DNA from 4 places in the Streptomyces sp. NPDC047079 genome. Region 2 is predicted to be linked to each of the others. Evidence: riboswitches for the same ligand, from Rfam matches in the RefSeq annotation. Region 2 holds a riboswitch; each other region holds the start of a gene.

Region 1 (3,717 bases), on a different contig from region 2:
CCCTCCCTGGGCTGGCTGGACGTGAAGACCTCAGGTGACGTCGAGGTGCCCGTCATCGAGGCCGCCATCGACGAGGAGCTCGCCCGGTTCGCCGAGGAGGGACCCACGGCCGAGGAAATGGAGCGTGCCCAGGCCCAGTTGGAGCGCGAGTGGCTGGACCGCCTCGGCACGGTCGCCGGCCGCGCAGACGAACTGTGCCGGTACGCCGTGCTGTTCGGCGACCCGCAGCTCGCGCTGACCGCCGTGCGACGGGTGCTCGACGTGACCGCCGAGGAGGTGCAGGAGATCGCCAAGGCCCGTCTGCGCCCCGACAACCGCGCGGTCCTCGTGTACGAGCCGGTCGCGGCCGAGGCCGAGAGCGCTCAGGCCGCCGAGACCACCGCCGCCGAAGACACGAGCAACGACGAGGAGTCGGCGAAGTGACCGAGCTCGCGACCATGGACTTCCACCCGCAGCCCCAGCCCGGCGCGGCCCGCCCCTGGGCGTTCCCCGCGCCCGAGCGCGGTGCCCTCGACAACGGCCTGACGGTGCTGCGCTGCCACCGCCCCGGCCAGCAGGTCGTCGCCGTCGAGGTGCTCCTCGACGCGCCCCTTGACGCCGAGCCGGCCAGCCTCGACGGCGTCGCCACGATCATGGCGCGTGCCTTCTCCGAGGGCACCGACAAGCACTCCGCCGAGGAGTTCGCCGCCGAGCTGGAGCGCTGCGGCGCCACCCTCGACTCGCACGCCGACCACCCCGGTGTGCGCCTGTCCCTCGAAGTGCCCGTCTCCCGCCTGTCGAAGGCACTCGGGCTGCTCGCCGACGCCCTGAGGTCGCCGGCGTTCGACGACAGCGAGGTCGAGCGCCTGGTGCGCAACCGCCTCGACGAGATCCCGCACGAGATGGCCAACCCGGCCCGCCGCGCCGCCAAGGAACTCTCCAAGGAGCTGTTCCCGGCGTCCTCGCGGATGTCGCGCCCGCGTCAGGGCACCGAGGAGACGGTCTCCAACATCGACGCTGCGGCGGTCCGCGCCTTCTACGAGCGCCATGTGCGGCCCTCCACGGCCACCGCCGTCGTGGTCGGCGACCTCACCGGCGTCGACCTCGACGAGCTCCTCGGCGAGACGCTCGGAGCCTGGACGGGGGCACCCGCCAAGCCGCGCCCCGTGCCCCCGGTGACCGCCGACGACACCGGCCGCGTGATCATCGTGGACCGCCCCGGTGCCGTCCAGACACAGCTGCTGATCGGCCGCGTCGGCGCGGACCGACACGACCGGGTGTGGCCCGCACAGGTGCTCGGTACGTACTGCCTCGGCGGCACCCTCACCTCCCGCCTGGACCGCGTCCTGCGCGAGGAGAAGGGCTACACCTACGGGGTGCGGGCGTTCGGCCAGGTGCTGCGTTCCGCGCCCGACGGCACCGGCGCCGCGATGCTGGCCATCAGCGGTTCCGTCGACACGCCGAACACCGGCCCGGCGCTCGACGACCTCTGGAAGGTGCTGCGCACCCTCGCCGCCGAGGGGCTGACGGACGCCGAGCGTGATGTCGCCGTGCAGAACCTGGTGGGTGTGGCGCCGCTGAAGTTCGAGACCGCGGCGGCCGTCGCGAGCACGCTCGCGGACCAGGTCGAGCAGCACCTGCCGGACGACTACCAGTCGACCCTGTATCAGAAGCTCGCCGACACAGGCACGGTCGAGGCCACGGCCGCCGTCGTGAACGCCTTCCCGGTGGACCGGCTGGTGACCGTTCTGGTGGGCGACGCCGCGCAGATCGAGGAGCCCGTCAAGGCGCTGGGCATCGGCGAAGTGCGCGTCGTCCGGGCCGAGTAGAGGCGCTGCCCGCGCGTCCGGAGCCGCGACGCTCAGAAGGGCCCGGGTGACGCCTTCCGTCACCCGGGCCCCCTCTCGAGGAATTTGTCCGTATTGCCATGGAGGCTGCCTCTCTGCCCTGTGGGATGCGCTACAAACCCCCTGATCGGTTTGCCGACCGAAAGAGGCTCCTTTTAGCGTCTGTCGGGCTGTCCGTCAGGCAGTGCGCCGCATCCGCGGCACCGGACAGCCATCGCCGAGTCCCCGTACGGCGCGAGCCAGGGGAGCCGGGGACCCACCCTCCTGTCGCCGCCTTCGCGGCCGGCGGGGCCCATGCAGTCCCTGGGGTGAATCGGGCGTCAGCCCGTAGGAGACCTTCCTGCTCCGAACCCGTCAGCTAACCCGGTAGGCGAGAGGGAAGGAAAGGACCAGCCACTTCATGGCGTTCACCTGCGCCACCGGGAAGCACCGCCGTCCCAGCCGCATGCGGCGTACGACCGCGAACGCCGTGGGTGTCGCGGCGCTCACCACCACCGGCGTCATCGGCACCCTGGCCGCCCCGGCCTTCGCCGCCGGGCACCCTGTCGAGGAGACGGGACTGATCCGGGCCGTCAGCCTCGGCGACTCGGTCGCGGAGAAGATCGACGCCCAGGCCGCCGCCCAGAAACAGGCCGCCGAGCAGAAGAAGGCCGCGGAGGCCGCGCGCCGGCAGGCCGCGGAGAAGGCGCGCAAGGAACGCGAGGCCAAGGAGCGCGCCGCCCGCGAGGCCGAGCGCAGGCGCCTGACCGCGTACGTGGCGCCGATCCTCCACTCCTACGTCTCCACCGGCTACAGGACCGGCGGCTCCCTGTGGTCCTCCGGCACCCACACCGGCATCGACTTCCATGCCGCCACGGGCACGCCTGTGCACGTGGTCGGCTCGGGTGCCGTCGTCGAGATCGGTTGGGGCGGCGCGTACGGCAACCAGATCGTCGTCAAGATGAACGACGGCACCTACACGCAGTACGGCCACCTGTCCTCCATCGGCGTCTCCGTGGGCCAGAGCGTCACCCCGGGAGAGCTGATCGGCCTCTCCGGGGCGACCGGCAACACAACCGGTCCGCACCTCCACTTCGAGGCGCGCACCACCCAGGAGTACGGCTCGGACATCGACCCTGTCGCCTACCTCCGATCGCACGGCGTGAACGTCTGACAGCGGGCCGCCGTGCGGCGCGCCCGTATGTGACGACCCCGGCCCATCGGCCGGGGTCGTCGTCGTTTCGGACTGCTGTCTGTCCAAAAAATATCCATGGATTTCGGCTCGCCGTCGGAAATTCAGGCGAGCTGCAATAGAGTCGGCGGGACACACGTCAACCGTCGACGTTTCACGGGTATTAAGGCGGAGGTCGGTCATGCGTATTCCGGCGCACTCGGTATGCACGGCGATCCGTGACGACATCGTCGCGGGTGTCTACGAGCGCGGCGGCCGGCTCACCGAGGAGCTCCTCGCCCGCCGCTACGGCGTCTCCCGCGTCCCCGTGCGCGAGGCCCTGCGCACCTTGGAGGCCGAGGGCTTCGTCGTCACCCGCAGGCACGCGGGCGCGTGTGTCGCGGAACCCACCGAGCAGGAGGCCGCCGACCTTCTGGAGATGCGGATGCTGCTGGAACCGCTGGGGGCAGCGCGGGCCGCCCAGCGCCGCACCGAGGCCCACCTCAAGGTGCTGCGCGGCCTGGTCAGGCTGGGCCAGGAGCGCGCCAGGAGGGGCGGCAGCGAGGATCTGCGGTCTCTGGGCGGCTGGTTCCACGAGACCTTGGCGCAGGCCTGCGGGAGCCCCGTGCTCACCTCGACACTCGCCCAGCTGCGGCACAAGATCGGCTGGATGTACGTGGTCGAGGCGCCGGTCGATCCCGTGGAGTCCTGGGCCGAGCACGGCGGAATCGTGGACGCCGT
Region 2 (3,717 bases):
ACTGGCTCGGCGGCCCTTGGCGCTCAGCCCTTGAAACGCGGGAACGCGCTGCGGCCGGCGTACACCGCGGCGTCGTCGAGGATCTCCTCGATGCGCAGCAGCTGGTTGTACTTGGCGACACGCTCGGAGCGGGCCGGGGCACCGGTCTTGATCTGGCCGCAGTTGGTGGCGACGGCCAGGTCGGCGATGGTGACGTCCTCGGTCTCGCCGGAGCGGTGGGACATCATGCACTTGAAGCCGTTGCGCTGGGCCAGCTCGACGGCGTCCAGGGTCTCGGTCAGCGAGCCGATCTGGTTGACCTTGACCAGCAGGGCGTTGGCGGCGCCCTCCTCGATGCCGCGGGCGAGGCGCTCGGGGTTGGTGACGAACAGGTCGTCGCCGACCAGCTGGACCTTGTCGCCGAGCTTGTCGGTGATGACCTTCCAGCCTGCCCAGTCGTCCTCGAACAGCGGGTCCTCGATGGAGACGAGCGGGTAGGCCGCGACGAGCTCCTCGTAGTACTCCGTCATCTCGGCGGCGGAGCGCTCCTTGCCCTCGAAGAGGTACTTGCCGTCCTTGTAGAACTCGGAGGCGGCGACGTCGAGGGCGAGGGCGATCTGCTCGCCGGGGACGTACCCGGCCTGCTTGATGGCCTCGAGGATGAGGTCGAGCGCCTCGCGGTTGGAGCCGAGGTTCGGGGCGAAGCCGCCCTCGTCGCCGAGGCCGGTGGACAGGCCCTTGCCCTTCAGCACCTTCTTGAGGGTGTGGTAGACCTCGGTGCCCCAGCGCAGGGCCTCGGAGAAGGACTCCGCACCGATCGGGGCGATCATGAACTCCTGGATGTCCACATTGGAGTCGGCGTGCGAGCCGCCGTTCAGGATGTTCATCATCGGCACCGGCAGCAGGTGCGCGTTCGGGCCGCCCAGGTAGCGGAAGAGCGGGAGGTCGCTGGCCTCGGAGGCGGCGTGGGCGACGGCGAGGGAGACGCCGAGGATGGCGTTGGCGCCGAGGGAGCCCTTGTTGTCGGTGGCGTCCAGGTCGAACATCGCCTGGTCGATCAGGCGCTGCTCGGTGGCGTCGTAACCGACCAGCTCCGGGCCGATCTGCTCGATGACCGCGAGGACGGCCTTCTCGACACCCTTGCCCTGGTAGCGGTTCGGGTCTCCGTCACGGAGCTCGATGGCCTCGAAGGCGCCGGTGGAGGCGCCGGACGGAACGGCGGCACGACCCGTGCTGCCGTCGTCGAGGCCGACCTCGACCTCGACCGTGGGGTTGCCTCGGGAGTCCAGGATTTCCCGGGCTACGACGACGTCGATGGACGGCACGAGCATCTCCTTCTTGGATGTGACGCTGGAAGTGCGGGGCTGGTGTGCCTTGCGACTAGAGCCTAACCGTCCCGGGGCATCGGCCAGCCGACCGACCGTCCCGTGGACAGGGTGACGGCACACATTGTTCCAGCACGGAACAAAGGGCGGATGGCCAAGAAACGGCGCGGAAGCAAAAAGCCCCGCTCCGGCGCGTACGGGGGAACACGCACCGGAGCGGGGAGCCCGTGGGGACGGGGGCGGCCCTCAGGCGGCCCCCACCAGGAGGGCCACGGCCGTGAGGAGACTCAGGGCCGGCCGCCGGGTCACTTCAGGTGCAGCTGCTGGCCCGGGTAGATGAGGTCGGCGTCCTCGACGATGTCCTTGTTCAGCTCGAACAGCTTCTCCCAGCCGCCCCGGACGTGGTGCCGCTCGGCGATCGAGCCGAGGGTGTCGCCCTTGACCACCTTGTACTCGCCGTCGCCCTTCTTGACCTTCTTGCCGGTCGGGGTGGTGACGGTCTTCCGGGGGGCCGGGCGGTGGGTGGAGCGGGTGGCCGCCTGCTGCTCGGTCGAGCGGGTGGTGGTGGTGCTCTTCGCGGAGCCGCCGGAGCTGCCGGAGCCGCCCGCGGAGGCCGGGGCGCCGTTGTAGGCGGCGCCGGACAGGCCCTTGCCGCAGACCGGCCAGGCACCCTTGCCCTGGCCCGCGAGGACCTTCTCGGCCACGGCGATCTGCTGCCCCTTGGAGGCCATGTCGGCCCGCGAGGCGTAGGCGGTGCCGCCGTACGCGGCCCAGGTGGAGTTGGTGAACTGAAGACCGCCGTAGAAGCCGTTGCCCGTGTTGATGGACCAGTTGCCGCCGGACTCGCACTGGGCGACGGCGTCCCACTCGGAGGCGGTGGCGGCGGAGGCGTTGCCGGCCGCCATCAGCGGGGCGGCGACGGCGGCGCCGGTGACACCGGCGAGCGCGATGGCGCGGACGGCCTTGGACGGACGGCGGTGCTTGCCCTTGCCGGAACACAGCATGGTTCGATCCCCTCACCGACGCCTGCGAGGTGAGCTGTCGGGTTCGGGCCGGTTGAGTTGCCCGGCCGCGCACCTCTCGGCGCGCGGCTCCACCCCAAGCCGCTCCCGGGCAACTCCCGGGCGCGGCACCTACCTTGGGTCCCCCGCTCCTGCCTACGGCGCTTGACGCGACGACTGTTCCCGTACGGCCGCTGGCAGGATTCGGCGTTGCGACCGTCGGGGCCCGCTGTGGCGAGCGATCACGACCGTAAGCAGTCGATCCGCCGAATTTCAAAGACGATCAGGGCTTATGAGACTCATATCTCACTCTCGCCAAACCGGACATTCGACGCGAAGCGGGGCGTGAAGTGGCCGTGTTCGGGCGGTAGTTCAGGACTCGTCCCCGGACGGCTCGGTCCGGAGCTCAAGGCTCTGACCGGGGAGGATGAGGTCCGGGTCGGCGCCGACCGTCTCCTTGTTCGCGTCATAGAGGGCGGCCCATCCGCCGCGCAGGTCAAGGGAGTCGGCGATGGACGACAGATTGTCTCCGGGGCGGACGGTGTACGAGCCGCCGGCGGTGTCGCGGGCGGCGGCGGAGCCGCGCGAGGCATGACGGCCGGCGGAGCCGTCGTCGCCACCGTCCGCGACGCTCTCGTCGGCACTGCCGCCACGGTGGCGGCCGGCACCCGAGACCTCCTCCGCACCCGCAGCCGAAAGCACTCCACTCTGCCCGGACTTGTCCGACTCGTCGCTCTTCGCCGTACCCCTGGGCGCGTCGGCCGAGCCGGCGTCGGCACGAACCCCGGCCGAGTCGGTGCCCGCCGCGGATGAAGGGGAAGAGGAGGGCGAGGGGGACGCGGAGGAAGGCGCCGAAGAGGGCGACGACGCACCCGGGTCGGAAGACCCGGACGAGCGCCATGAATCGGAAGAGCTGGACGAGTCGGACAGTCCCAAGTCCATACCGGAGCCCCGGGAGGAGGCGGATCCGCCGGAGGAGTCGCCGGCCACGCCCGTGTCGACGTTCGCGGCACTCGAGTCCTTGCTCAGACCGGAGACCAGGCCGCAGGCGCTCCAGGTGGACACGCCCCGCTGGTCGAGGATCCTCTCGGCGACGGCGATCTGCTGCGAGCGGCTCGCCTGGTCCGGGCTCGGGGCGTAGTCGAGACCGCCGTACCTCTCCCAGTCCTGCTGCGTCAACTGGAGTCCGCCGTAGCGCCCGTTGCCGGTGTCGGCGCTCCAGGATCCGCCACTCTCGCACTCCGCGACCCGGTCCCAGGTCGTACCGTCGGCCGCGCTCGCACCGGTGGCACCGAGGAGAGGGATCGCGATCGCCGACCCGGTCACGCCTGCCGCGACGAGGAGGGCCGGAGCCTGGCGGGGGCGACGGTGACGGCCGGTCCCGGAGAGCATGCGATTGCCTTTCACACGAC
Region 3 (3,717 bases), on a different contig from region 2:
CTGCGGGCCCTGCCCGCGCTGCTCATCGTCCTAGGCGTCTGCTGCGGCCGGCTGACGCCGTCCGCCTTCCCGGCCGTCGCCCTGTTCACCGCCGCCCCGCTCGTCGCCGCGCCCCTCCACTCGCTGCGCGGCACCGTCGTCACCGGCGCCGCGGCCCTCGCCGCCGTACTGGCCGTGCACCTCGGACTCGCTGGGCTCGGTGCGTCAGGGCCGTCAGGTGCGCTCACCGAGGCGCTCACCACCATCGCCGCGGCCGTCCCCGCCGTCCTCATCAACATGCTCGTACGCCGCAATGACGCACGCCTGGCCTCCGCCCGCCGGATCGCCGAGGCCGCGCAGCGCGCCGTACTGCCCGAGCCCGCCGCGCGGATCGCAGGGCTCCGGATCGCCGCCCGGTACGAGGCGGCGCAGGCCGACGCCTCCATCGGCGGCGACCTGTACGCCGTTCAGGGCTCCCCGCACGGCGTACGGCTCGTGGTCGGGGACGTGCGGGGCAAGGGAACGGGCGCCGTGGCCGCCGTCGCCGTCGTCACCGGCGCCTTCCGGGAGGCCGCCGAGCAGGAGGCGACCCTGGAGGCCGTCGCCCAGCGCCTGGAGCGAGCGCTGTCGCGCGAGGGCCTCCGCCGGGACGGCCCCGACGCCCACGAGGAGTTCACCACCGCGGTCCTCGCGGAGATCCCGCACGAGGAAGGCCTCGTCCGCATCGTCAACCGCGGCCACCCCGCCCCCCTGCTCCTGCTCCCGGACGGCACCGTTCGCGAACTGGAAGCGCACGAGCCGGCGCCGCCGCTCGGCATGAGCGACCTCGCGACCTCGCCCGACCGCGCGGAGGAGTGGGACTTCCCGCCCGGCTCGACGCTGCTCTTCTATACGGACGGGGTCTCGGAGGCCCGGGACGCGCGCGGCGAGTTCTACGACCCGGCCGAGGGCCTCGCCGGCCGTGTCCTGACCACCCCGGGCGCCGTGCTGGCCGCCGTGACGGAGGACGTCGCCCGTCATACCGGCGGTCAGGCCACGGACGACATGGCTCTGCTGGCAGTGCGCCGGTCCGAGCGCTCATGACCCCCTTCGAGGATCCCCCTTCGAGGATCCCCCTTCGAAGGCCAAGCATCGTTGAGCGCCGGGTCGTTGTCACGGTGGGTGAGGAGGTGACCTCCCTCCGCATAACAACTGACGCACCGTCAATACCGATGAGGTAGATGAGGTGTGGCCAACTCGCCCGTTTTACGCCGTTCCTGTCATGAAAGTCCTGGCCAAGAGCGTCAAGGATCTGTCCGAACCGCTTGGAATCCAGGCCCCGCGTCTATTAACGTTCGATAACGCAGCGCGGTCGTCCCAGCCGTCACCAGAGGCGGCTCCGTGCGCGTGTGCCGAATCCCGCAAGGGAACCGGGGAACCACCACTTTGGGGTGAATCGGGCGGATACCGCTGTGTCGAAACGGCCGGTATACGCGCGTAGGAGACCTTCCCCTCCGAACCCGTCAGCTAACCCGGTAGGCGAAACGGAAGGAAAGGAGTGCGCCCACGTGGCGTCCAACCGGCCTGCCGAGAGCACCTCGTTCGCCCCAAGCGGCACGCAGACGATCGGCTTCGCGTCCCGCACCGACGAGGGCCCCTGGGAGGAGTGGAACCCCACCGAGGATTCCGTCCGTCCCGTCCGCGGTCGGCACCGCGTCACCAAGCAGCGCGGCGGCGGACTCGCCCGCAGCTCCACCGTTCTGGGCGTCGGCGTGATGGCCGCGGTAGGCGCGGGCGGCATGGCCACCGCGCAGACCGGCAAGCCTCCGGTGTCCATATCCCTGCCCGACCTCTCCTCGGTCACCGACTCGGCCAAGGCGCTCATCGGCGAGGAGCAGGCCAGCGCCCCCAAGGGCTCCGCCACCGTCCTGAGCACCGCCGGCGTGAGCACCACCGAAGCGGCCGCGGGCACCAAGAACGCGGGCGAGGCCCTGCGCGCCCGGATCATGCAGCAGGCCGAGTCCCAGCAGGACCGGATCGCCGCGGAGGCTGCGAAGGCCGCTGAGGCCGCCGCCGCGAAGAAGGCCGCCGCCGCGGCGGCCAAGGCTCAGGACGCCGCAAGGACCAAGGCCGCCGCCGAGAAGAAGGCGGCCGAGGCGGAGGCCAGGAAGAAGGCCGAGGCCGCGCGGCTGGCCGAACTGGCCAAGCAGTTCGCGCTGCCCACCTCCTCGTACACCCTGACCTCGCGCTTCGGCGACGCCGGCGCCATGTGGTCCTCCGGCTACCACACCGGCCTCGACTTCGCCGCCCCCACGGGCACGCTCATCAAGGCCGTCCACAGCGGCACCATCACCCAGGCGGGCTGGGCGGGCTCGTACGGCTACCGCACGGTCCTCACCCTCGACGACGGCACCGAGCTGTGGTTCTGCCACCAGTCGTCGATCAGCGTCACCGTCGGTCAGAAGGTGTCCACGGGCGACGTCATCGGCCGCGTGGGCGCGACCGGCAACGTCACCGGGCCGCACCTGCACTTGGAGGTCCACCCGAACGGCGGCGCCACCGGGATCGACCCGATGGCGTGGCTCCAGAGCAAGGGCCTCAACCCCTGAGACCGGTGGCCTCCACCCGGACACCCGCCCCCTGCCGGACGCCTGCCCCCTCCCGGACACCCGCCCCCTGCCGGACGCCTGCCCCCTCCCGGACACCCGCCCCCTGCCGGACGCCTGCCCCCTCCCGGACTCTGGTCGTCCCCTGTCTGACCCCCGCCGTCGGCTCCCGAACCCCGGCGGTCCTGACGACAACCCCCCGACGTCAGGGCCGCCGGTCAGATGCGTCGCGTGGAACGGCCTTCAGGCGGAATATCGTCTTCCGGCGCGGGCGTTGACGTAGGGCATGAGTTCTCTTCGTAAGCTCGGCTCCTCCGACCTCGAGGTCTTCCCCCTCTCCCTCGGCGGCAACGTCTTCGGCTGGACCGCAGACGAGACGCAGTCCTTCGCCGTCCTCGACGCCTACACGGCGGCCGGCGGCAACTTCGTCGACACGGCCGACGCCTACTCGGCGTGGGTCCCCGGAAACAAGGGCGGCGAGTCCGAGACCGTCATCGGCAAGTGGCTCGCGGCGCGCGGCAACCGCTCCGACGTGATCATCGCGACCAAGGTCAGCCAGCACCCCGAGTACCGGGGGCTGAGCGCCGCCAACATCAAGGCCGCGGCCGACGCGTCCCTGCGCCGCCTCGGCACCGATTACATCGACCTCTACTACACGCACTTCGACCAGCCGGAGCTGCCGGTCGAGGAGATCATCGGCGCGCTCGACGAACTGGTGAAGGCGGGCAAGGTGCGCGCCATCGGCGCCTCCAACATCTCCGCCGAGCGCCTGCACGCGTCCCTCGACTTCTCCGACCGCGAGAACCTGGCGCGGTACGTGGCGCTGCAACCGCACTACAACCTGGTCTCCCGCGACACCTACGAGGGCCCGCTCCAGGACGTGGCCTCCCGCGCGGGCCTGGCAGCCGTTCCCTACTACGCGCTCGCGTCCGGCTTCCTGACCGGCAAGTACCGGCCGGGCACCACCGTGGATTCGGCGCGGGCCCAGGGAGCGGGCAAGCACCTGGAGACCGAACGCGGCCGACGCGTGCTCGCGGCCCTCGACGAGGTCGCGCACACGCGGGGAGCGGAGATCGCGACGGTGGCACTGGCGTGGCTCGCGGCGCAGCCGACGGTCGTGGCCCCGATCGCCTCCGCCCGCACGGTGGAACAG
Region 4 (3,717 bases), on a different contig from region 2:
TCCGCGTGATCGCCAACCGTGTGGCGCGGGCCACAGTCACGGACAGCCCTCGGTGATCGAGAGCGCGGATCGAGCGAGGGGCGTCAGCCGGCCCGGTGCACCACCGCGTCGCACAGTTCCATCAGGGCCGCCTTCGCACCGCACTCCGGCAGCGGAGCCAGGCCCGAGCGGGCGTCCTCCACATACCGGACCGTGTCGCGGCGCGCCTGCTCCAGGGCCGGGTGAGCGCGCAGGCGGGCGAGGGCCTCGGCATGCCGGGCGTCGTCCGTGAGATCGGAGCCGAGGAGCTCGCACAGGGCGATGTCCTCGGGCAGCCCCATGCGCTCCGCGCGCTCACGCAGGCGCAGGATCGGGAGGGTGGGGATGCCCTCGCGCAGGTCCGTCCCGGGCGTCTTCCCGGACTCGTGCGAGTCCGACGCGATGTCCAGGACGTCGTCGGCCAGCTGGAACGCCACGCCCAGCCGCTCGCCGTACTGCGTGAGCACGTCCACGACCGTCTCGTCGGCACCCGACATCATCGCCCCGAAGCGGCACGCCACCGCCACCAGCGAGCCGGTCTTGCCGCCGAGGACGTCGAGGTAGTGCTCGACCGGGTCACGGCCGTCCCGGGGGCCCGCCGTCTCCAGGATCTGGCCCGTGACCAGGCGCTCGAACGCCTCCGCCTGGATCCGGACCGCCTCCGGGCCGAGATCGGCCAGGATGTGCGAGGCCCTCGCGAACAGGAAGTCACCCGTGAGGACCGCGACCGAGTTGCCCCAGCGGGTGTTCGCGCTGTCCACCCCGCGCCGCACCTCGGCCTCGTCCATCACGTCGTCGTGGTACAGCGTGGCGAGGTGGGTCAGCTCCACGACCACGGCCGAGGGCACGACTCCGGGCGCGTACGGGTCGCCGAACTGCGCCGCGAGCATCACAAGCAGCGGCCGGAACCGCTTCCCGCCCGCACGCACCAGGTGCTGCGCGGCCTCTGTGATGAAGGGCACCTCACTCTTGGTGGCCTCGAGCAGCCCCTCCTCGACAGCGGCCAATCCGGCCTGGACATCGACCTCCAGAGCCTGCTCCCGCACGCTCAGCCCGAACGGCCCGACGACGGTCACGTGGGGTCTCCTGTCTGCTGACGTCTGCTGACGATCACACGGTCGGTCTCAAGGACGGCCACTTGCTCGATGGCGTCGCCCGTCGACGCGCTCATCGAGTTGTCGATCTGTCGTCGCCATCACTCAAGTCAGCGTATCCGGTCACGTTTCGATCACCACGAGCGCCCACTGTTCCAGGCCGGGCGGTATCGGATCACGAACGGAATGTGCCTGATCATCTGATAGGAACAGATATTCCCCCACATACCCGACAATCACCCCTCACGCCGGAACCGACCTCCTTACGCCCGGGCACCCCCCGCCCTCCCCTGCGGACGTCACCCCCGTTCCCTCTACGGCTGCCCGCCCCCGCGCGCCGCATACACCGGCCAGGCATTCGAGTCGGCCTCGCGGCCACGCCCACCCCCCTCGCCCGGGAACCTCCTTGCCGGGCAACGGAGTCAAGTCCGGACGAAGGGCACTCACCCACCCGAAACGCTCCACTCAAGACACACGACATGTGACCGTTTTACCCCAATAAACCCCCTATGTAATTAACCATCGATGACGACCGCGAAGACCAGAGTGAAATAGCTCACGTCCGCGGCAGACGGGGCATTAAGGGCGTGTCACCAACTACCCCTTTGCGAATGGCAACTTGAACTCCGCTCGACAAACTGGATCACCGACCTTATTCCCCCATTTCAAGGTCAATTCGGAAGGAGTGTGACTTGCAAGCTTGTTCCGGACATGTGCTCTCGCATACCTTCCCCTCGATCCGAGCGGAACGCCGAATCCTGCCGCCGCTCGGGAGCCCATCGACCACGACGGCAGGAGCGGGGGACCCAGGTAGGCCGCCGATCCGGACACCCGCCGGAACGGCTAGGGGTGAAGCCGTGCCCTCGACATCGAGGACACGGCCGGGCACCTCCCCGCCCGAACCCGACAGCTCACCTCGCAGGCGCCGGAGAGGAATGCGACATGCCCGCTTTCGCCCTGCCCGCACGCCGACGGGACCGCGGCTCCAAGGCCGCCCGTATCACCCGTGCCCTCGCACTCGCGGGGTCGGGTGCCGCCGTTCTCGCCCTGCCGGTCATGGGAGCGACCAGCGCTTCCGCCGCGACCGGTAAGCCGGCGACGGCCACCGTGACCGCCACGACCACCGCCAAGGCCGTGACGACCCGCGGCACCACCCTGGACAGCTGGATCCGTCAGTCGCTGGAGGTCATGGCCCAGCACGGCATCCCCGGTACGTACAACGGCATCTACCGCAACGTGATGCGCGAGTCGTCCGGCAACCCCAAGGCGATCAACCTGTGGGACTCGAACGCCCGTAAGGGCATCCCGTCGAAGGGTCTGCTCCAGATCATCGACCCGACCTTCGCCGCGTACCACGTGCCCGGCACGGCGTTCGACCCGTACGACCCGGTGGCGAACATCACGGCCGCGTGCAACTACGCCGCCCACCGGTACGGCTCGATCGACAACGTCAACAGCGCGTACTAATAGCCGACGGACCGCCGGCCGGCGCTGTCGGCCGGCCTCCGGTGGCCCCCGAGGAGTCGTTCGAGCACGACGGCGATGCCGTCGTGCTCGTTCGACATGGTGACCTCGTCCGCCACGGCCTTGAGTTCGGGGTGGGCGTTGGCCATGGCCACCCCATGCGCGGCCCAGTCGAACATCGGGATGTCATTGGGCATGTCACCGAAGGCGATGGTCTCCGACGGCCCCAGGCCCAGATGGGCGGCGGCCAGTGCGAGCCCCGTCGCCTTGGTGATGCCGCACGGCTGGAGTTCGACGGTGCCGGGCCCGGACATGGTGACCGTCGCGAGGGAACCGACGGACGCGCGGGCCGCCGACGCCAACTCGTCGTCCGACAGGGCGTGATGGCGCAGCAACACCTTGCTGATCGGCTCGCACCACAGGTCGTCCCGCCGCTCGACCCGCACCGCCGGCAGGGTGGGGTGCGGCATCCGGTAGCCGGGTTCGATGAGCGTGAGGCCGTCCACCCCGTCCTGGTCGACGGCCGCGTACACCTGCCCCACCTCGGCCTCGATCTTGCCGAGTGCGGTCTCGGCCAACTCCCGGTCCAGGGTGACGGAGAAGAGGAGCCGGTTCGCGCCGGCGTCGTACACCTGCGCGCCCTGCCCGCACACCGCGAGCCCCCTACTTCCGAGGTCGTCGAGCAACGGCCGCACCCTGGGCGCCGGGCGCCCCGTCACGACGAGGTGCTGTGCGCCTGCCGCCGAGGCGCGCGCCAGGGCGGCCCTTGACCGGTCGGAGAGCGTGTCGTCGTCACGCAACAGCGTTCCGTCCAGGTCAGTGGCGATGAGTGAATATGCGAGGGGTGCGGCCATGATCAGAGAATACGGATGGAACGCCCCGGCGACTCGGCGCGAACCGGACGACGTCCGGTATCCCGCGCCCACCGAACTCCCGTATGACAGAACCCGAGTTGCCGCGCGCTTCCCGAAACACGCAGGCGTACGGCCCCGTCACGCAGGTCCCCGGCATGACGGCGTACGGCCACGCCCCGACGAACCTGCCCCTCCCCACGACCCGGCCCCAGGCCCCCAGGGCCCCTGGGGCGCGACGGCGCCGCGCCCCCTCCGTGCCCCGTGACCTCGCGCGACGCGACCTCGCG

The links. Region 2 has a riboswitch for cyclic di-AMP ahead of ABZ823_RS17070 (transglycosylase family protein). Riboswitches for the same ligand answer to the same signal wherever they lie in the genome.
Positions count from the first base shown of each region.
Region 1: another riboswitch for cyclic di-AMP. It lies ahead of ABZ823_RS13980 (M23 family metallopeptidase); the one in region 2 lies ahead of ABZ823_RS17070 (transglycosylase family protein).
Region 3: another riboswitch for cyclic di-AMP. It lies ahead of ABZ823_RS29830 (M23 family metallopeptidase); the one in region 2 lies ahead of ABZ823_RS17070 (transglycosylase family protein).
Region 4: another riboswitch for cyclic di-AMP. It lies ahead of ABZ823_RS04660 (transglycosylase SLT domain-containing protein); the one in region 2 lies ahead of ABZ823_RS17070 (transglycosylase family protein).

Region 1 is NZ_JBEYUZ010000008.1:144,303-148,019, reverse strand. It holds gene ABZ823_RS13990 (pitrilysin family protein) at 1-423, shown strand, start outside; gene ABZ823_RS13985 (pitrilysin family protein) at 420-1,808, shown strand; cyclic di-AMP (ydaO/yuaA leader) riboswitch at 2,032-2,214, shown strand; gene ABZ823_RS13980 (M23 family metallopeptidase) at 2,227-2,979, shown strand; gene ABZ823_RS13975 (GntR family transcriptional regulator) at 3,179-3,717, shown strand, end outside.
Region 2 is NZ_JBEYUZ010000011.1:109,667-113,383, reverse strand. It holds gene eno (phosphopyruvate hydratase) at 24-1,310, opposite strand; gene ABZ823_RS17070 (transglycosylase family protein) at 1,610-2,308, opposite strand; cyclic di-AMP (ydaO/yuaA leader) riboswitch at 2,313-2,479, opposite strand; gene ABZ823_RS17065 (transglycosylase family protein) at 2,678-3,697, opposite strand.
Region 3 is NZ_JBEYUZ010000046.1:15,298-19,014, reverse strand. It holds gene ABZ823_RS29835 (PP2C family protein-serine/threonine phosphatase) at 1-1,062, shown strand, start outside; cyclic di-AMP (ydaO/yuaA leader) riboswitch at 1,359-1,515, shown strand; gene ABZ823_RS29830 (M23 family metallopeptidase) at 1,527-2,567, shown strand; gene ABZ823_RS29825 (aldo/keto reductase) at 2,851-3,717, shown strand, end outside.
Region 4 is NZ_JBEYUZ010000002.1:458,774-462,490, forward strand. It holds gene ABZ823_RS04655 (polyprenyl synthetase family protein) at 84-1,094, opposite strand; cyclic di-AMP (ydaO/yuaA leader) riboswitch at 1,852-2,050, shown strand; gene ABZ823_RS04660 (transglycosylase SLT domain-containing protein) at 2,055-2,579, shown strand; gene ABZ823_RS04665 (HAD family hydrolase) at 2,576-3,430, opposite strand.